Regions from separate parts of the Salibacterium sp. K-3 genome, predicted to be linked through region 1. Evidence: riboswitches for the same ligand, from Rfam matches in the RefSeq annotation. Region 1 holds a riboswitch; the other holds the start of a gene.
What was found. A riboswitch is a leader RNA that binds a small molecule or an ion and turns the genes downstream of it on or off. The one in region 1 is predicted to bind thiamine pyrophosphate.
Positions count from the first base shown of each region.

Region 2: it holds a riboswitch for thiamine pyrophosphate, as region 1 does, so the genes downstream of both, thiD (bifunctional hydroxymethylpyrimidine kinase/phosphomethylpyrimidine kinase) here and tenA (thiaminase II) in region 1, are expected to answer to the same signal.

Region 1 is NZ_JBSVZE010000001.1:580,218-587,704, forward strand. It holds gene ACW9JV_RS02675 (ABC transporter ATP-binding protein) at 1-1,518, opposite strand, end outside; gene ACW9JV_RS02680 (ECF transporter S component) at 1,515-2,114, opposite strand; gene tenA (thiaminase II) at 2,111-2,809, opposite strand; TPP riboswitch at 2,937-3,044, opposite strand; gene ACW9JV_RS02690 (hypothetical protein) at 3,125-3,250, opposite strand; gene ACW9JV_RS02695 (putative bifunctional diguanylate cyclase/phosphodiesterase) at 3,342-5,309, opposite strand; gene aroD (type I 3-dehydroquinate dehydratase) at 5,443-6,201, shown strand; gene ACW9JV_RS02705 (shikimate kinase) at 6,239-6,817, shown strand; gene ACW9JV_RS02710 (sugar kinase) at 6,922-7,487, shown strand, end outside.
Region 2 is NZ_JBSVZE010000003.1:44,629-52,115, reverse strand. It holds gene ACW9JV_RS15870 (glycerate kinase) at 1-589, shown strand, start outside; gene cls (cardiolipin synthase) at 652-2,100, opposite strand; gene coaW (type II pantothenate kinase) at 2,281-3,123, shown strand; gene ACW9JV_RS15855 (MarR family winged helix-turn-helix transcriptional regulator) at 3,152-3,610, shown strand; TPP riboswitch at 3,664-3,773, shown strand; gene thiD (bifunctional hydroxymethylpyrimidine kinase/phosphomethylpyrimidine kinase) at 3,848-4,672, shown strand; gene thiM (hydroxyethylthiazole kinase) at 4,676-5,506, shown strand; gene thiE (thiamine phosphate synthase) at 5,499-6,131, shown strand; gene nirD (nitrite reductase small subunit NirD) at 6,321-6,641, opposite strand; gene nirB (nitrite reductase large subunit NirB) at 6,658-7,487, opposite strand, start outside.

The sequences.
Region 1 (7,487 bases):
AGTTTCGGCATACTGGTCGACAAGCTCCATATCGTGGGTGATCATGAGGATCGTTTTCCCTTTCTCATGCAGCTGCTGGAGAATACTCATTAATGCTCTCGTCCCGGCTTCATCCTGTCCGAATGTCGGCTCATCGAGAATCAAAAGCTCCTGCCCGCTCGTCACCATCGTTGCAACCGACAGGCGGCGTTTTTGTCCCTGGCTTAAGGAAAAGGGGTTGGCGTGCCTTTTTTCCTGTAACTGAAAAAGGTCAAGCATGTTTTCCAGTTCTGTTTTCCATGATTCCGGACTTTCGCCGGAAATCCGCCAGCCGTAAGTTAATTCGTCTTCGACCGTATCGCAGATGAACTGATGCTCCGGATTCTGGAACACAAACCCGGTCTGTTTCATGATGTCGTCCGTTCGGTAATGGCTGGACGGCACTCCGTTACGTAGAAGGGTGCCGCCGCCAGGCTTCTCAATCCCTGTTAACAGGCGGGCCAGAGTGCTTTTGCCGGCTCCGTTTGCTCCAATAAGTGCCGTGAAATCTCCAGCCTGCAGAGTGAACGAAATGTCATGCAGAATTCGTTTCTCTTCATACGAAAACGAAAGATTATCAGCTTCGATGAGTGGGGAGGAAAAAGATGACGGCCGGACGATGTTTCGTTCCGGCTTTTCTATTTTCGTCCAGCCATGCTGCCGGCATTGTATTTCCCATTCGTGGAGGGTGAGCGGAAAGGGGTCCCAGGTGACTGCCCCTTCCTGTTCGACCTGCCGGGCGTACCGGCAGACTTCCGGAATCCGAATACCTTCCTGCTCAAGTATTTGTGACTGCTGCCGGAACAAGATACGGGGCGGTCCTTCAGCAAGGACGCCCCCATCTTTTTGCAGTGCAATAACCCGGTCGATCGCTTCTAGACCGGTTTCCATCTTATGCTCCATCAACAGAACGGTTTTGTTTCTCCGTTCGGAGAGGTCGAGCCATAACTGAAGAATATCTTCCCTGCTCTCGGGGTCCAGGTTGGCGGTCGGCTCATCCAGAAGAAATATCTCCGAGTCCAGAGCAAGCAGACAGGCGATGGCAGCCTTCTGCTTCAACCCACCTGAGAGGCTGCTCAGCCTATCACTTCGACGCTTTTCCAGTCCTGTGATGGCCAGAACCTCTTCCAGTCTTGTCTCTATTTCTCCAATAGAAAGACCGATGTTTTCCATTCCGAAAATAATCTCGTCTTCGACGGTTTCCATACAGAACTGCGTTTCCGGATCCTGAAAGAGAATACCAACGTGACGGCATGCTTCTGAGGTTTCCCAGTGCTGAGGATCTGCTCCGTTTACAAGAATTTCTCCTGTCCGCTCCGCATCCATCACTCGTGGAATCAAACCCTGCAAGGCAAGAGTGAGCGTGCTTTTGCCGCACCCGCTCGGTCCCAGCAGAAGAATATTCTCACCAGGGGTGATGTCAAGATCCAGAGGCGGCAGAGCCGTTTGTTCCTCCGCAGGATACATAACGGTCAGTCCTTTGGTTTGAATGCCGTTCATGAGGCCGATTCCTCTCTTTTCGCTGCGCGCATGTTTCGGCCGATGGCAAAGTTATGCAGCACCCCGGTCCGGACCAGCGCGTAAGTTAGATAATGACTGCCCCAGCCTGCTAGCAGCATGCCGCTTAAGAGCATCGTACCAAGCATGAGCCAGACGACAACCGCTGCGTACTGGCTGTAACCGTACATGGCGAACTGGGTCAGGAAGCTGGCGGCTGTGCCGGCCATGCCGGCCAGCATCAGCACGGGCAGTTTGAAACTGCGGTAGCGGAATATGGCAAAAATGAGTTCCGCACCGATTCCCTGGGTGAAACCAAGGATAAGAACAGACCCGGCGTTAACAGATCCGACCATGACTTCGGTTCCGGCTGCGATCATTTCGGCAGCAAGAGCTGCTCCCGGTTTCTGGATGATAAGCGCACAGACGACGGGGGCCATGATCCAGAAACCGGCCATCAATCCGCCGCCCACCGGACCGAGTAAACCGGTGACGAGCTGCCCGAGGAAGATCCAGAGGAGATACAGTACGCCGAAGACGGCGGAAATAAAAGCCATGACAACAATTTCACGGAGATTCATGGTGCGGGTCTGCTTCATTTTTCTGCACTCTCCGGCTTTTTATTTTCAGCGAACGGCCAATCCTCTGCTTTATAAGCCATATCAAAAAACATGTACTCGAGCTGGCAGCCATCCACGAAATGTTCTTCCCAGCGTTTCACCTCTTCGTCGGAAGCTTTTTCTGCCATGGCATCCAGTTTATCCAGATATTCCTGCATACGCGGCTCTTCCTGTTTCCCGTAAAATGAAATCCAGCCGTAGAACGGATGTGTTTCATCCGGGTTGTATTCCTCGACAAGTCGTTCTCCAACATATAGATAAATCCAGGGGCACGGCAGGGTGGCGGCGATAATATCCCCGATATTGCCTTCATAGGCGGTGTGAAGCATATGTTTGGCGTAATGCTGTGCGACGGGCGCGAGCGGATATCCCTGCAGCTCATCGTAGCCTACGCCGGCCTGGTCGCATAAATTGTGGTGGGGGTGGATCTCGCTGTTTAAAATGAATCCGATGCCGGTGTGAAACATCTCCATGTCTTCGCGGGTGCTGCATTTTGCCATGCCGAGCGCACGCGCCTGTATCATGGCGTTCAGGTACTCATAATCCTGTTTCACATAATGAATCAACTGTTCCTTTTCCAAATGACCGTTTCCGATGCCTTGAATGAACGGGTGGTCATAGCACGCCTCAAAAATGTGGTTCGTTTTCTGCCTCAGTTTCTCTGAAAATCGCATTCTTTCATCTCCTGCCTTTCTGTGATTATTCACATAAAAAGAGCCGCTCCGGAAATGGAGCGGCTCTGTTATAGGAGATATTATGGATGAGATGGTGCACACAGGAGCGCACCACTGTCCACAGACAGATCTGCCGGCTCCACTTCCCTTCGCTGGTACTAACCAGATCAGGTTCAAAGGGACCAAGGAATCGAGCATTCCTTATCTCAGCTTTACAGCGCCCCCAGCGGACTCGTTTTATGCAATTGTCTGCATCATATCACGCGCACACAGAATTGTCAAAATTTTTCACGGAAAAAATGATGCAGCGTACATCTATTTTTTTCTCATCTGTTTCGCTTTATTGACGGCCGTCGACGCTGCCTGTTTTGCTTTTTCCCGGTTTTTTTCATCTTTCAGATATTCCTTGGCAGTCGAGAATAATTTCTTTTTCAGGCTCATCAGAATACTCCCTTCTGTGATAGAATACGTTATTTCTCTTATTCCCGCGCCGGGGGAGGCTGAAACAATATGCTTTAACGCCGCCCTTTTCTCATCGAAAGGATTCGTAAATGCCGGCGTCTATCCATTGGCTGCCTCTGCCTATGAGAAAACCCTGGACGGCATCACAGGAATGAGAGTGGAGCCAGTGCCACTGCTCCATCGTTTCCACTCCTTCAGCGATCACTTTCATATTCAAATCATGGGCCAGTGTCACCACCGCTCGCACGATAGCTCCTTTGGACCAGGAGGCAGGAAGGTCCTGGATAAACGAACGGTCAATTTTAATCAGATCGAACGGCAGGGTGCCGATATAGTTCATCGAAGAATACCCGGAGCCGAAATCATCGAGTGCCAGTCTGATCCCGGTTTCTTTCCATTTGGTAAGCGTCGGGACCAGGTCGTGAAGATTATCAATGGTGGCGGATTCTGTGAGCTCGAGTGTGATCAAACGAGGATCAATATCAAAGCGGGTGAGCGTGTCGATGACGTAATCTTCAAATCCCGGGTCATGAAACTGGCGGAAAGACACATTTACGGATACACTGTACATGCTTTTTCCATAATCCTGTCTTTCTTTTAACATCCGGCATGCTTCTTTTAACACCCAGCGGCCGAGAGGGTGGATCAAACTGGAATTTTCAGCGGCCGGGATGAATTCGCCGGGGGAAATATATCCATGATCCGGATGCTCCCAGCGCAGAAGGGCCTCGAAACCGAAAGGAGTCCCGTCCGTAACAGAAAGCTGCGGCTGGAAGATCAAGTACAGTTCTTCTGACTGGACTGCATGATGCAGGTCCCGCTGCAGTTTGATATAGGAAAGGGAAGCGTCGGCAAGGGCTTGTGTATAGATGGAGAGCGACGACCCTTCGGTTTCTTTTGCTTTCTGCATGGCCATATTGGCCTCCTGAAGCAGCTGCGGTGCCGGTTTTCTGTGGGAAGCCGGATGTTCGCTGACACCGATGCTGATTTCCAGATAGATAGGTTCATGATGATACAGAAACGGTTCGTTCACATCAGCAGGAAGCATCTGTTTTAGCCGGTCATAGATTTCCGGACCTGCCACGATCACAAATTCATCGCTGTTTATCCGGTAGACCCGTCCGTCTGATCCGCACCGGGAAAGAAGCCGGCTGGCATAGGAAATCAATATGTATGCAGCGCCTTCCCTGCCGAAATAACTGTTGATCCGCTTGAATTCATCAATGTTAATCAGAAATACATAATACCTGCCGTTCCACTCTTTTTGATGTTCATCAAAGCTTTTGGCATTCGGCAGGCCGGTCAGCTCGTCAAAGTATGCCGCCTGATAATAGTCGTTGTAAAAGCGGTAATGACTTTTCAAAAAGAGGTTTACCAGAAGCAGGAGCATATCAAAAAACAGGATGCCGGCCGATCCAAGTGCTTCGTAAAACAGGCTCATCGCCATGACAAAACTGGGGAGAAAGACGGATATATAAATAACAAGGTACAAAAGGGATACTGTCACTCTGTTTTTGGCTGAAACTTTCTGCCATAATAAGAATAAAAGCACACCCAGCAGCGTAGAGAGAATTAAGTGAAAAGCTGTTATGATAAGAGACGAAGGATTTTCAAAAGAGAGAAGCGGGCTGTACTCCTGAAAGAAAGCAAGCATGATTCCACTTATGGAAAGAAGGACAGCCATCCGCGCCACTCCGGTCAATGCCCGGGGTGCATGGTAAAAACTCAGGCTCAACACCGCGGTGCTGACCGCCAGCGAAAAAAAAGCGTCAGCCGGTCCTGTGAGGAGTAAAGATCCATAAAATATGACGGGAGTAAGCGAGATATAATACCCGCTGTTCCATGGCAGGTAAGGATGGAACCATCCAAACAAAACCATGGAAAAAATCAATGTGAAAAGAAGAGCCTGGCCGGCATCCGGCGGCACGAAATAGAATAGCAGGACTCCTGCTGCTGAAGACAGAAGCACCATGAGTAAAGCAATCGAAAAAATAGAGTCTTCCGTACTATCTATACTTTGATTTTCCCCTTTTTCCATGTCAGTCACCTGCCGATAAAGTCGGGATATATAGTATAATAGTTTTATTATAGCTTACATATGATCCACTTGGGAACATAAGAAACGGATTTTTTTGGAAAGTTCCATGAAACGAAAATATCAGGAGGATAACATGCGGTCAAAAGTAATTCAGACAAAACATCATACGTTTCATACCGGCCGACCTTCTCTCTGCCTGCCGGTCACAGGAAAGACGGATAGTGCAGTGCTGGAGGAAGCTGTGTCCATTCAGCATAAAAAACCGGATCTCGTAGAATGGAGGGCGGACTTCTTTGAAGACCTTTCAGATATAGAAAAAGTAGAAGACACTGCCGCCCGGATGAGGGAAAGTCTTCAGGGAATCCCCCTCCTTTTTACCATAAGATCAGAAAAGGAAGGCGGGCAGACCGTTTCTCTTACAGCATTCGAAAAGATGGAATGGTACCGCCGGTTGTCGATCGATGGTAATGTGGATATGATGGACTATGAAATACAGCAGGACGAAGCTGAAATAAAAGAAGTTCAATCTTTCTGCAGAAAAAACGGTGTACTCCTCCTTTTTTCTTATCATAACTTTTCCATCACACCGTCTGAAGAAGAAATGTTGACGATGTTTAAAAAAATAGAGGATGCAGGTGCTGATATGGCGAAAATAGCCGTCATGCCCGAAACAATGAATGATGTACTGTCTCTTCTGAACGTAACATTGAAAGCAGATGAGGAACTAGACATTCCCGTGATTACAATGTCGATGGGGAAAATGGGAGCTGTCTCGAGATTAGCCGGATGGCAGTTTGGCTCTCTTTTTACATTCGCTGTCGGCAGTAGAAGTTCAGCCCCCGGCCAGATCCCGGTCGAAATGATGAGAGAACTCGAAGGATATTTGATATAAGGCACCGGGATCAATGATGATAGAAAGTGGGAAGAAAATGGAGCGGTTACCGGCTTTACGTGAGAGAAATATTGTTTTGATCGGATTTATGGGGTCCGGTAAATCCACGATTGGAACCCTGTTATCCAAAAAGTTATACCGGGATTTTGTAGATGTTGATGATTATATAGAAGCCCGGCAGAAGATGAGTATCCCCGATATTTTTCGTAAGAAAGGAGAAGACACGTTTCGGGAGCTCGAAAAAGAGACAACCATACGCCTCTGCGAAAAGGAACGGCTGAAAATTCTGGCGCTTGGCGGAGGAGCTTACATGCAGCCGGAAATACGCGAAGCCTGCATGAAATACTGCATTGTTGTGCTGCTGAATGTAGGCTGGGAGACGTGGAAAGATCGTCTGCCCCTCATTCAGGGCAACCGGCCTGTTCTGCAGAATAAATCAATGGAGGAAATGGAAGCTTTATTTTATGAACGAAAGCAGGCGTACTCATTGAATACATTGCAGGTGGATACAGACGGAAAAGGCGAAGAAGAAACAGCAGACGAGATCGTTCACCTGTTGAAGCTGGGATGGGACTGGTATCCTGCGTATTTGTCGGACGATAGGGGCGCTCCATAAGGAGTGCTCTTTTTTGTGAAATTGACGATACAGACGGATTGGTATACGATAGAATTATATATGCAGAACGAAATTTCACATTATAAAACAAACGGGGTGTCGGAATGGATGTTGTTACAATAGGGGAGACCATGGCGCTGTTTACCCCGGACCAGAAGGGGCTTATGCGCTATGCTCATTCCTATTCCAGAAAGTTCGGCGGAGCGGAATCAAACATGGCGGTCGGCCTGTCCCGCCTCGGCCACAAAGCGGGCTGGATCAGCCGTGTCGGTGACGATGAACTCGGAAAAGCGATGCTTCATTTTGTCCGTGGTGAGGGTGTGAATACCGACCACGTGACAATGGATCCGGAAGCGCCGACCGGACTGTATTTTAAGGAATTCCGAAAAGCGGGGGATATCCGTGTGCAGTACTACCGGAAGGGATCGGCGGCGAGCCGCCTGAGTACCGCTGACATCGATGAAGACTACATGAAACAGGCGGATTACCTACATATCAGCGGTATTACTCCAGCATTAAGTGAAAGCTGCCGGGAGATGCTTCCAGCAGCCATTAACACGGCCAAACGGCATGGAGCAAAGGTTGTCTTTGACCCGAACCTGCGCCGTTCCTTATGGAGTGATGAAGAAGCACGGGAAACGCTGCTGGATCTGGCGTCGCATGCAGACAT
Region 2 (7,487 bases), on a different contig from region 1:
TACAGACATCCGGACAGCCTGTGATGTTACCAATCCATTGACCGGCGCGAACGGAGCCAGCGCAGTATACGGACCGCAGAAAGGTGCGGACAGGGAAATGATCGATGTATTGGACAAGGCGCTGGCCCATTATGCCTCCATTATTGAAGCGCAGCTCGGTATCCATGTGGAAAGCCTGCCGGGTGCCGGAGCGGCCGGCGGCATGGGAGCCGGCTTAAAGGCGTTCATGAATGCGGTGCTGGAACCGGGTATCGATATTGTACTGAACGAAACACGTTTTGCTGAACGAATGCAGGATGCTGATCTGGTTATCACCGGGGAAGGGAAACTGGATCATCAGACAGTATTTGGGAAGACACCGGTGGGAGTAGCAGAAGCGGCGCGGGCGGTGAAAAAGGTGCCGGTGCTGGCATTCTGCGGACAGCTGGGAGAAGGATACGAAGCGGTCTTTTCGCGCGGCATTACCGCGGCATTCAGTTTAATGCCCGGACCTGGAACCGTGGAGGCCGCGATGAAGAACGGCGAAACCTACATAGAGCACCTGGCGAGAAATACAGCCGCTGTCTGGAAAGCAGGGCAGGCGGACTGAAAGATATAACCACGGCCCATAAGTAAAGAGCTGTCCCTCACGAGCGGGACAGCTCTTTGTTTCTACAGGATCGGAGACAATAAATGGGAGATGGATTCCTTGAACCGGATCCACAGGGACCGTTTTTTGTAATCTTCCAGCGTAAGTTCGCGGCAGTATGTCATGTCTGTTTCAAACGTTAAGGCCATGCGCTGCGCGGTTGGACGGTGGTATAGGAAAGCATTCACCTCGAAATTAAGGCGGAAGCTTCTTACGTCAATATTGGCCGTACCGACCGAGCAGACCTTTCCGTCCACGACAATCGTTTTGGCGTGGATAAATCCATTCTCATAGACAAATACTTTTGCTCCTGCCTTTAACAGCTCCCCGACGTGGGAATAGGTCGCCCAATAGACAAAGGGATGATCCGGTTTATCCGGAATCATAATCCGCACGTCTTTTCCCGATAAGGCAGCGATCCGCAGCGTATCCATCAAACTCTGATCGGGAATGAAATAGGGTGTCTGAATGTAAATGGAATCCTTGGCAGCCATAATCATTTTCATGTACCCGTTTTTAATCTGTTCCCATTCCGAGTCGGGACCGCTTGAAATAATCTGGGCGGCCATATCGCCGGTGGCTTCCAGTTCAGGAAAAAGCCGTTCTTCATAATGGATGTAATGCCGGTGCGTGGCCTGGTTCCAGTCCAGGATAAAACGGGTCTGAAGGGCTTTAACGACCTGCCCGCTCATGCGCAGGTGGGTATCGCGCCAATATCCGAATCTCGGATTCAGCCCCAGGTATTCGTCCCCGACATTAAAACCGCCGAGATACCCGGTCCTGCCGTCGATCACCACCACTTTCCGGTGGTTGCGGTAATTCAGACGCAGGTTGATGAAAGGAATCCGCCGCGGGAAAAAGATTTCGACTTCACCGCCGGCCTTTTTCAACGCGTGAAAGGCGTGTTTCGGAAGCTTTCTGGAGCCCATTTCATCATACAGGATGCGGACCCTTATACCTTCCCGCGCTTTTCTCGTTAACGCCTCCAGCAGCCTTGTGCCGAGCTCATCATTCCGGAAAATGTAGTACTGCAGATGAATATGATCCTCGGCATCGTTAATATCCTCGATCAGCTGGTCAAATTTTTCCCGGCCGTCGGTGAAAATGTCGACATTATTGTTTTCTGTCAAAAGGGCATCATTATTCACAAGATGCATGTAAATCAGGTCTCTGTAATCTCTGGCATCCGGATCGGAAAAGTGAAAGCGCTGCTCCCGGAGCGACTGAATTTGTTCCTGAATCAAATCCTCGATCCCGATTTTTTTGATATCATCCCAGTCAAACAGCCGTTTCCGGCTCATGTTCTGTCCGAATACCAGATAAAGAATGAATCCAAGAAACGGGACGAACAAGAGAACCATCAGCCAGGCCCACGTTGACGTGGCATCTTTTCGTTCCAGAAAGATAATGATAACAGCAAAAATAAAATTCAGAAGAAATACAAGACTGATTAAAATGGAATAAACACCCATAAGTTTCCCTGCCTAACTGTGTGCACTGATTTCCATAGTATAACAAAAAAAACGCCCTTCGTCTGTGGAAGAACCGCCATCGGATAAAATATTCTATCATTCGGCAAGGGTTTTGGTATAAAATATACGAAGATATCGTAAAGTCACGGGAGGAGAGACAGAAAGGGGAAGGCAGAGCCGATGAACAGGCAGTATGTAGGTATTGATGCCGGCGGAACACTTGCGAAGATCGTATATACGAAAAACGACAGGATACAATATAAGAAAATGAGAACCGACCAGATCGATGAGATCATTGATTGGATACATAACCGCTTTTCAGAGCCGGAAATACATATAACAGGTGGGAAGGCGGGGGTGCTGGCTGCAGCATTTCCGGAACGGATTATCAAAGTCAATGAATTTGAGGCGACCTGTGCAGGAGTGCGCCGGCTGCTTGAACAGCAGGGTCTGGACTCCGCTGTCGGAAGCCGGTTTCTTGTAACCAACGTTGGAACAGGAACTTCGATACATTATGTTTCCGGGGAAAGGTATGAACGTATCGGAGGAAGCGGTATGGGAGGCGGAACCCTCCTCGGCCTGTCTTATCTGCTTACAGGTGAAGATGACTTTGAAACCATTTTAAAAATGGGCCGGGAAGGGGACGGACCATCGTTGAATATGACCGTGGCTGACATTTACTCCCACGAGACACCACCGATTCCCGGAGAACTCACTGCCAGTAATTTTGGAAATACAGCTAATATGAAAGAATCGACATTTTCCAACGAAGATTATATTGCAGCGATTGTAAGAATGATCGGCGAAACGATTACGACCATGAGTGTGCAGGCTGCGGAACGTCTGGATACGAATGCTGTTGTTTATATTGGTTCGACATTCGCGGGCCATGATACACTAAAAGAGATAATAAAAGGCTACACACAATTACGGGGAAAAGAACCTTACTTCCTGCCGCAGGGAGAGTACAGCGGAGCGGTCGGAGCGCTGCTGCACAACGGACGGATCAATGCTGTCCTGTAACGGGGAAGAGAAAAGGGGATAATCAATCATGAATACACAGGAATATAGACGAATCTATTTGGAATCCATCGATTCACTGGAAAATATAGTGAAATACCTGCAGCCGAAACTGCCGATCCTGAGTAAACTGCAGCTCACATCCCGCCAGGAATCCATGATGATATTGTTTATCCGGCACGAAGGGATGACGCTTGGGGAAATGGCGGAGCGGCTCGGTATTTCAAAAAGCGCGGTCACCCAATCCGTAAATAAACTCGAAAATGAAGATCTGTTGATCCGTTTCATCAATGAAAACAACCGCAGGGAAGTAACGATGAGTCTCGGAGAAACCGGGAAACAGCTGAAAAAAGAATTTGACATGTTCGAAACGTCTATCGTCCAGGATTATTTGACTCAGCTTGAACTGGAGGAGCTGAAACAAATGCTCAGCACCTTCAGGAAGTTCGAAGCCATTATTAAAGAAGGAGAGAAGAACAGCAGCAGCTGATTGACAGGTTTGATTCCTGTCCAGTAGGATATATATAAAGACGTATTGATACAACTATCCACTAGGGGCGCTGAACACAGCTGAGATGATGCTTTTTTCGGGCATCGGTCCCTCAGAACCTGATATGGCTAGTACCATCGGAGGAAAGTGGAGCGAACGCACAGATGGATAAACGATGAATGTGCAGCCGCTCTTCCTGAAGAAGAGCGGCTTTTCTTATTGAAGGAGGAAAAAAATATGAATGATATTCCGAGTGTCCTGTCTATTGCCGGCACTGATCCAAGCGGCGGTGCTGGTATTCATGCGGATCTGAAAACATTTCAGGAGTGTAAAGTCTACGGCATGGCAGTGGTGACGTCAGTCATCGCCCAGAATACCGAAGGAGTGCAGAACGTATGGCATCTGCCGATTGATGCACTGGAAGAACAGATTATGGCCGTCCTTGAAGATATCAGGCCTGACGTTATTAAAACAGGCATGATTGCCACCCCGGAGATGATCGAAAAGACGGCAAAGCTGCTGGAGAACGCAGATATTCCCCTCGTCATTGATCCTGTGATGGTGGCCACCAGCGGAGATTCATTGATGGAGGACGAATCCACGTCCATCATGAAAAACAAACTGTTTCCACTGGCTGCAGTCGCCACGCCGAATATGGATGAAGCCAGGCTGCTTACCGGCATGGACATTCAGACCCGGGAAGATGTTGAAAAAGCAGCAAAGATGCTTGTCGAAGATATGGGGGTCTCCGCAGCCGTAATAAAAGGCGGTCATAAGGCAGGAGATGCCGAGGATATTATCTACTACAATGGAGAAGTGGATGTCGTAAGCGTGCCCAGAACAAAGACACATCACACCCATGGCACCGGATGCACCTTTTCTGCAGCGATCGCGGCTCATCTTGCCCGCGGGCAGGAAGTGAAAGAGGCGATCCGTAACAGTAAGACCTTTATTACCCATGCAGTATCACAAACGCTCGGTATCGGGAAAGGAAACGGTCCGGTCAATCACTGGGGATCGAGATTTTCCCGGGAGGACCTGCTGCACGAAGGAAGGAGGTAAAAAATGAAAGCAAAAGAAGTCGGAGCTTTTTTAGACCAGGTAAGAAACCAAAAACCACTGATTTACAATATTACGAACAAGGTAGTGGCTGGTTTTAACGCCAACGGCCTGCTGGCTGTCGGCGCATCCCCGGTGATGGCGGACGCCCCGGACGAAGCAGCCGATATGGCGGCTGCAGCGGATGCCCTTGTGCTGAATATCGGAACCCTTCATCCGGAACAGGTGGAAAGTATGTATACTGCCGGCAGAGCGGCTTCCCAAAAAGGCATTCCGGTTGTGCTGGATCCTGTCGGAGCAGGAGCGACGCCGTACCGGACCAACACTGCCCGCGATCTGCTGCGGCAGCTGGATGTGACGCTGCTCCGCGGCAACGTTGGGGAGATTTCTGCCATCGCTGGACTGGATAGTGAGATGAAAGGAGTAGACGTATCCGGCACCAATAAGGATACGGCTGTCATTGCAGAATATGCAGCTGATACCCTCGGCCTTCCGGCGGCCGTCACCGGGCCGGTGGATGCGGTATCCAACGGCAGGGATACGTATCATATCTACAACGGACATTCCATGATGGCAAGAATAACCGGAAGCGGCTGCCTTGCCAGTGCAGTGGCGGCCTCCTTTTTAACGGCATCGGAAGACGTCGTCAAAGGAGCGGCGGCGGCTCTCGGGTTTTACGGCACAGCAGCAGAACGGGCGGAAGGCTTTGCGGCCAATCAAGGTCCGGGGACCTTCCAGATTGAACTGTTGAATGCGCTGTATCACGTCGGGGAACTTGATCTCCGTCAGAGTCTTCATATGAAACAGGTGAAACAGGTGAAACAGGATCATGAATAGGGATCAGTATCTTCTATATTTTATTATGGGAAGCAACAACACGAACAGAGATCCGGAAGAAGCGCTGCGGGAAGCAGTGGAAGGCGGTATTACCTGCTTTCAGTTCCGGGAAAAAGGAACAGGAGCCCGCACCGGCGGAGAAAGAAAAAAGCTGGCACAGCGTCTGCAGCTGATATGCCGGGAGGCCGGAATTCCGTTTATCGTCAATGATGACGTGGAGCTTGCGCTGGAGTTGGAAGCGGACGGCATTCATGCCGGACAGGAAGACACACCGCTTCGCGACATTAAAAGGCAGTGCCCATCCTCCATGACAGTCGGCGTTTCCGCTAAAACGACAGAAGAGGCGGCAAAAGCGGTACAGGAAGGTGCGGATTACCTCGGCGTCGGACCGATGTTTGGCACAACGACAAAAGAAGACGCCGAAGCTCCGATCGGACCGGAGGCTGTTCGTCAACTTCGCGAGTCCGGAATCACGGTCCCGGTGGTCGGGATCGGCGGTATTGATTCCGGAAATGCCAAAGCCGTCACGGCATCCGGGGCAGACGGGGTGTCTGTGATATCGGCTATCAGCCGCGCGGAGGATATCAGGCAGGCCGCGCAGTCGCTGAGGGAGGCACTGCGCTGAAAAGACATTTCGATTCCATTTACGGACATCTTCAGCCGCGGAATGGCTGGTATTTCCGTGTAGAACCCACAATGATTGATGACGGCTTCGAAAATGTCTAGAAAACACCGATACTGGTCAATACAGCATTCCATAACGAAAAAACTGGCCACTAAACAGATATAGCGGACAGTTTTTTTTTATATGAAATTATTCGTACAGCAGATAAACGGCACCGTCTTCCACGCTGGTTTCAAATGTTTTGACGCAGCCTTCATCAGCGCCTTGAACGACGCCGTCGGTTACATCGATTTTCCAGTCGTGCAGCGGACAGAAGACGTATCTGCCGCTCACAAGGCCCTGGGAAAGAGGGCCGCCGCGGTGGGGGCAGCTGTTTTCCACCGCGTGAACCTCCCCGTCGGTCAAAAAAACGGCGATGGACTGTTCACCAACGATCACTTCTTTCGCAAGATGTGGTTCGAGTTCATCATAATCCAGAATATAAAGCTTCTTCCCCTGAAGAGTATCCATGTGTTTCACTCCTTTTTTAGACAAGTTCTACAGCTTTACGCTCGAATAGTTCTTTCCGCTTGTTTTCATTATGGGTCAGGCTGGCCCACGGATCTTCCGGCTTGTTTTCAAGGGCGTGATCCATGCGTTCCTTATAGAACTGCCGGGTGTCCGGATCCTCAATAATGGTTTGACGGATATGGTCGAGGCCGACGCGTTCCACCCAGTGGGAGGTACGCTCCAGGTAATGGGCGTCTTCCCGGTAGTACTGCAGGAAAGCACTCATAATATCGAGAAGCTCGTCACCGGACTCGACTTTCACAAGCATGTCGCCGCCACGGAGGTCGACTCCGCCGTTTCCTCCGACATACATTTCCCATGCGCCTTCCACCCCGACGATACCGATGTCCTTAATGCCGGACTCCGCACAGTTCCGCGGGCAGGCGGAAACGGCCATCTTCACTTTGTGCGGGGTGTTGAGCCGTTCGAATTTTTTCTCAATGGCAATACCCATGCCGATGGAATCCTGAGTGCCGAACCGGCAGAAATCCTCGCCGACGCATGTTTTGACGGTACGGATGGCTTTTCCGTAGGCATGCCCGGACGGCATATCAAGATCGGACCAGATATCCGGCAGATCTTCTTTGTTAACACCGAGCATATCAATGCGCTGGCCGCCCGTTAGTTTCAGCATCGGAACGTCATATTTATCGGCAACGTTGGCGATGGTGCGGAGCTGATCCGAATTGGTCACGCCGCCGTACATTCTTGGAACAACGGAATAAGTACCGTCATTTTGGATATTGGCGTGCATCCGTTCGTTTACGAAACGGGAGCGGTCATCGTCTTCATACGTTTGGGGGTGAA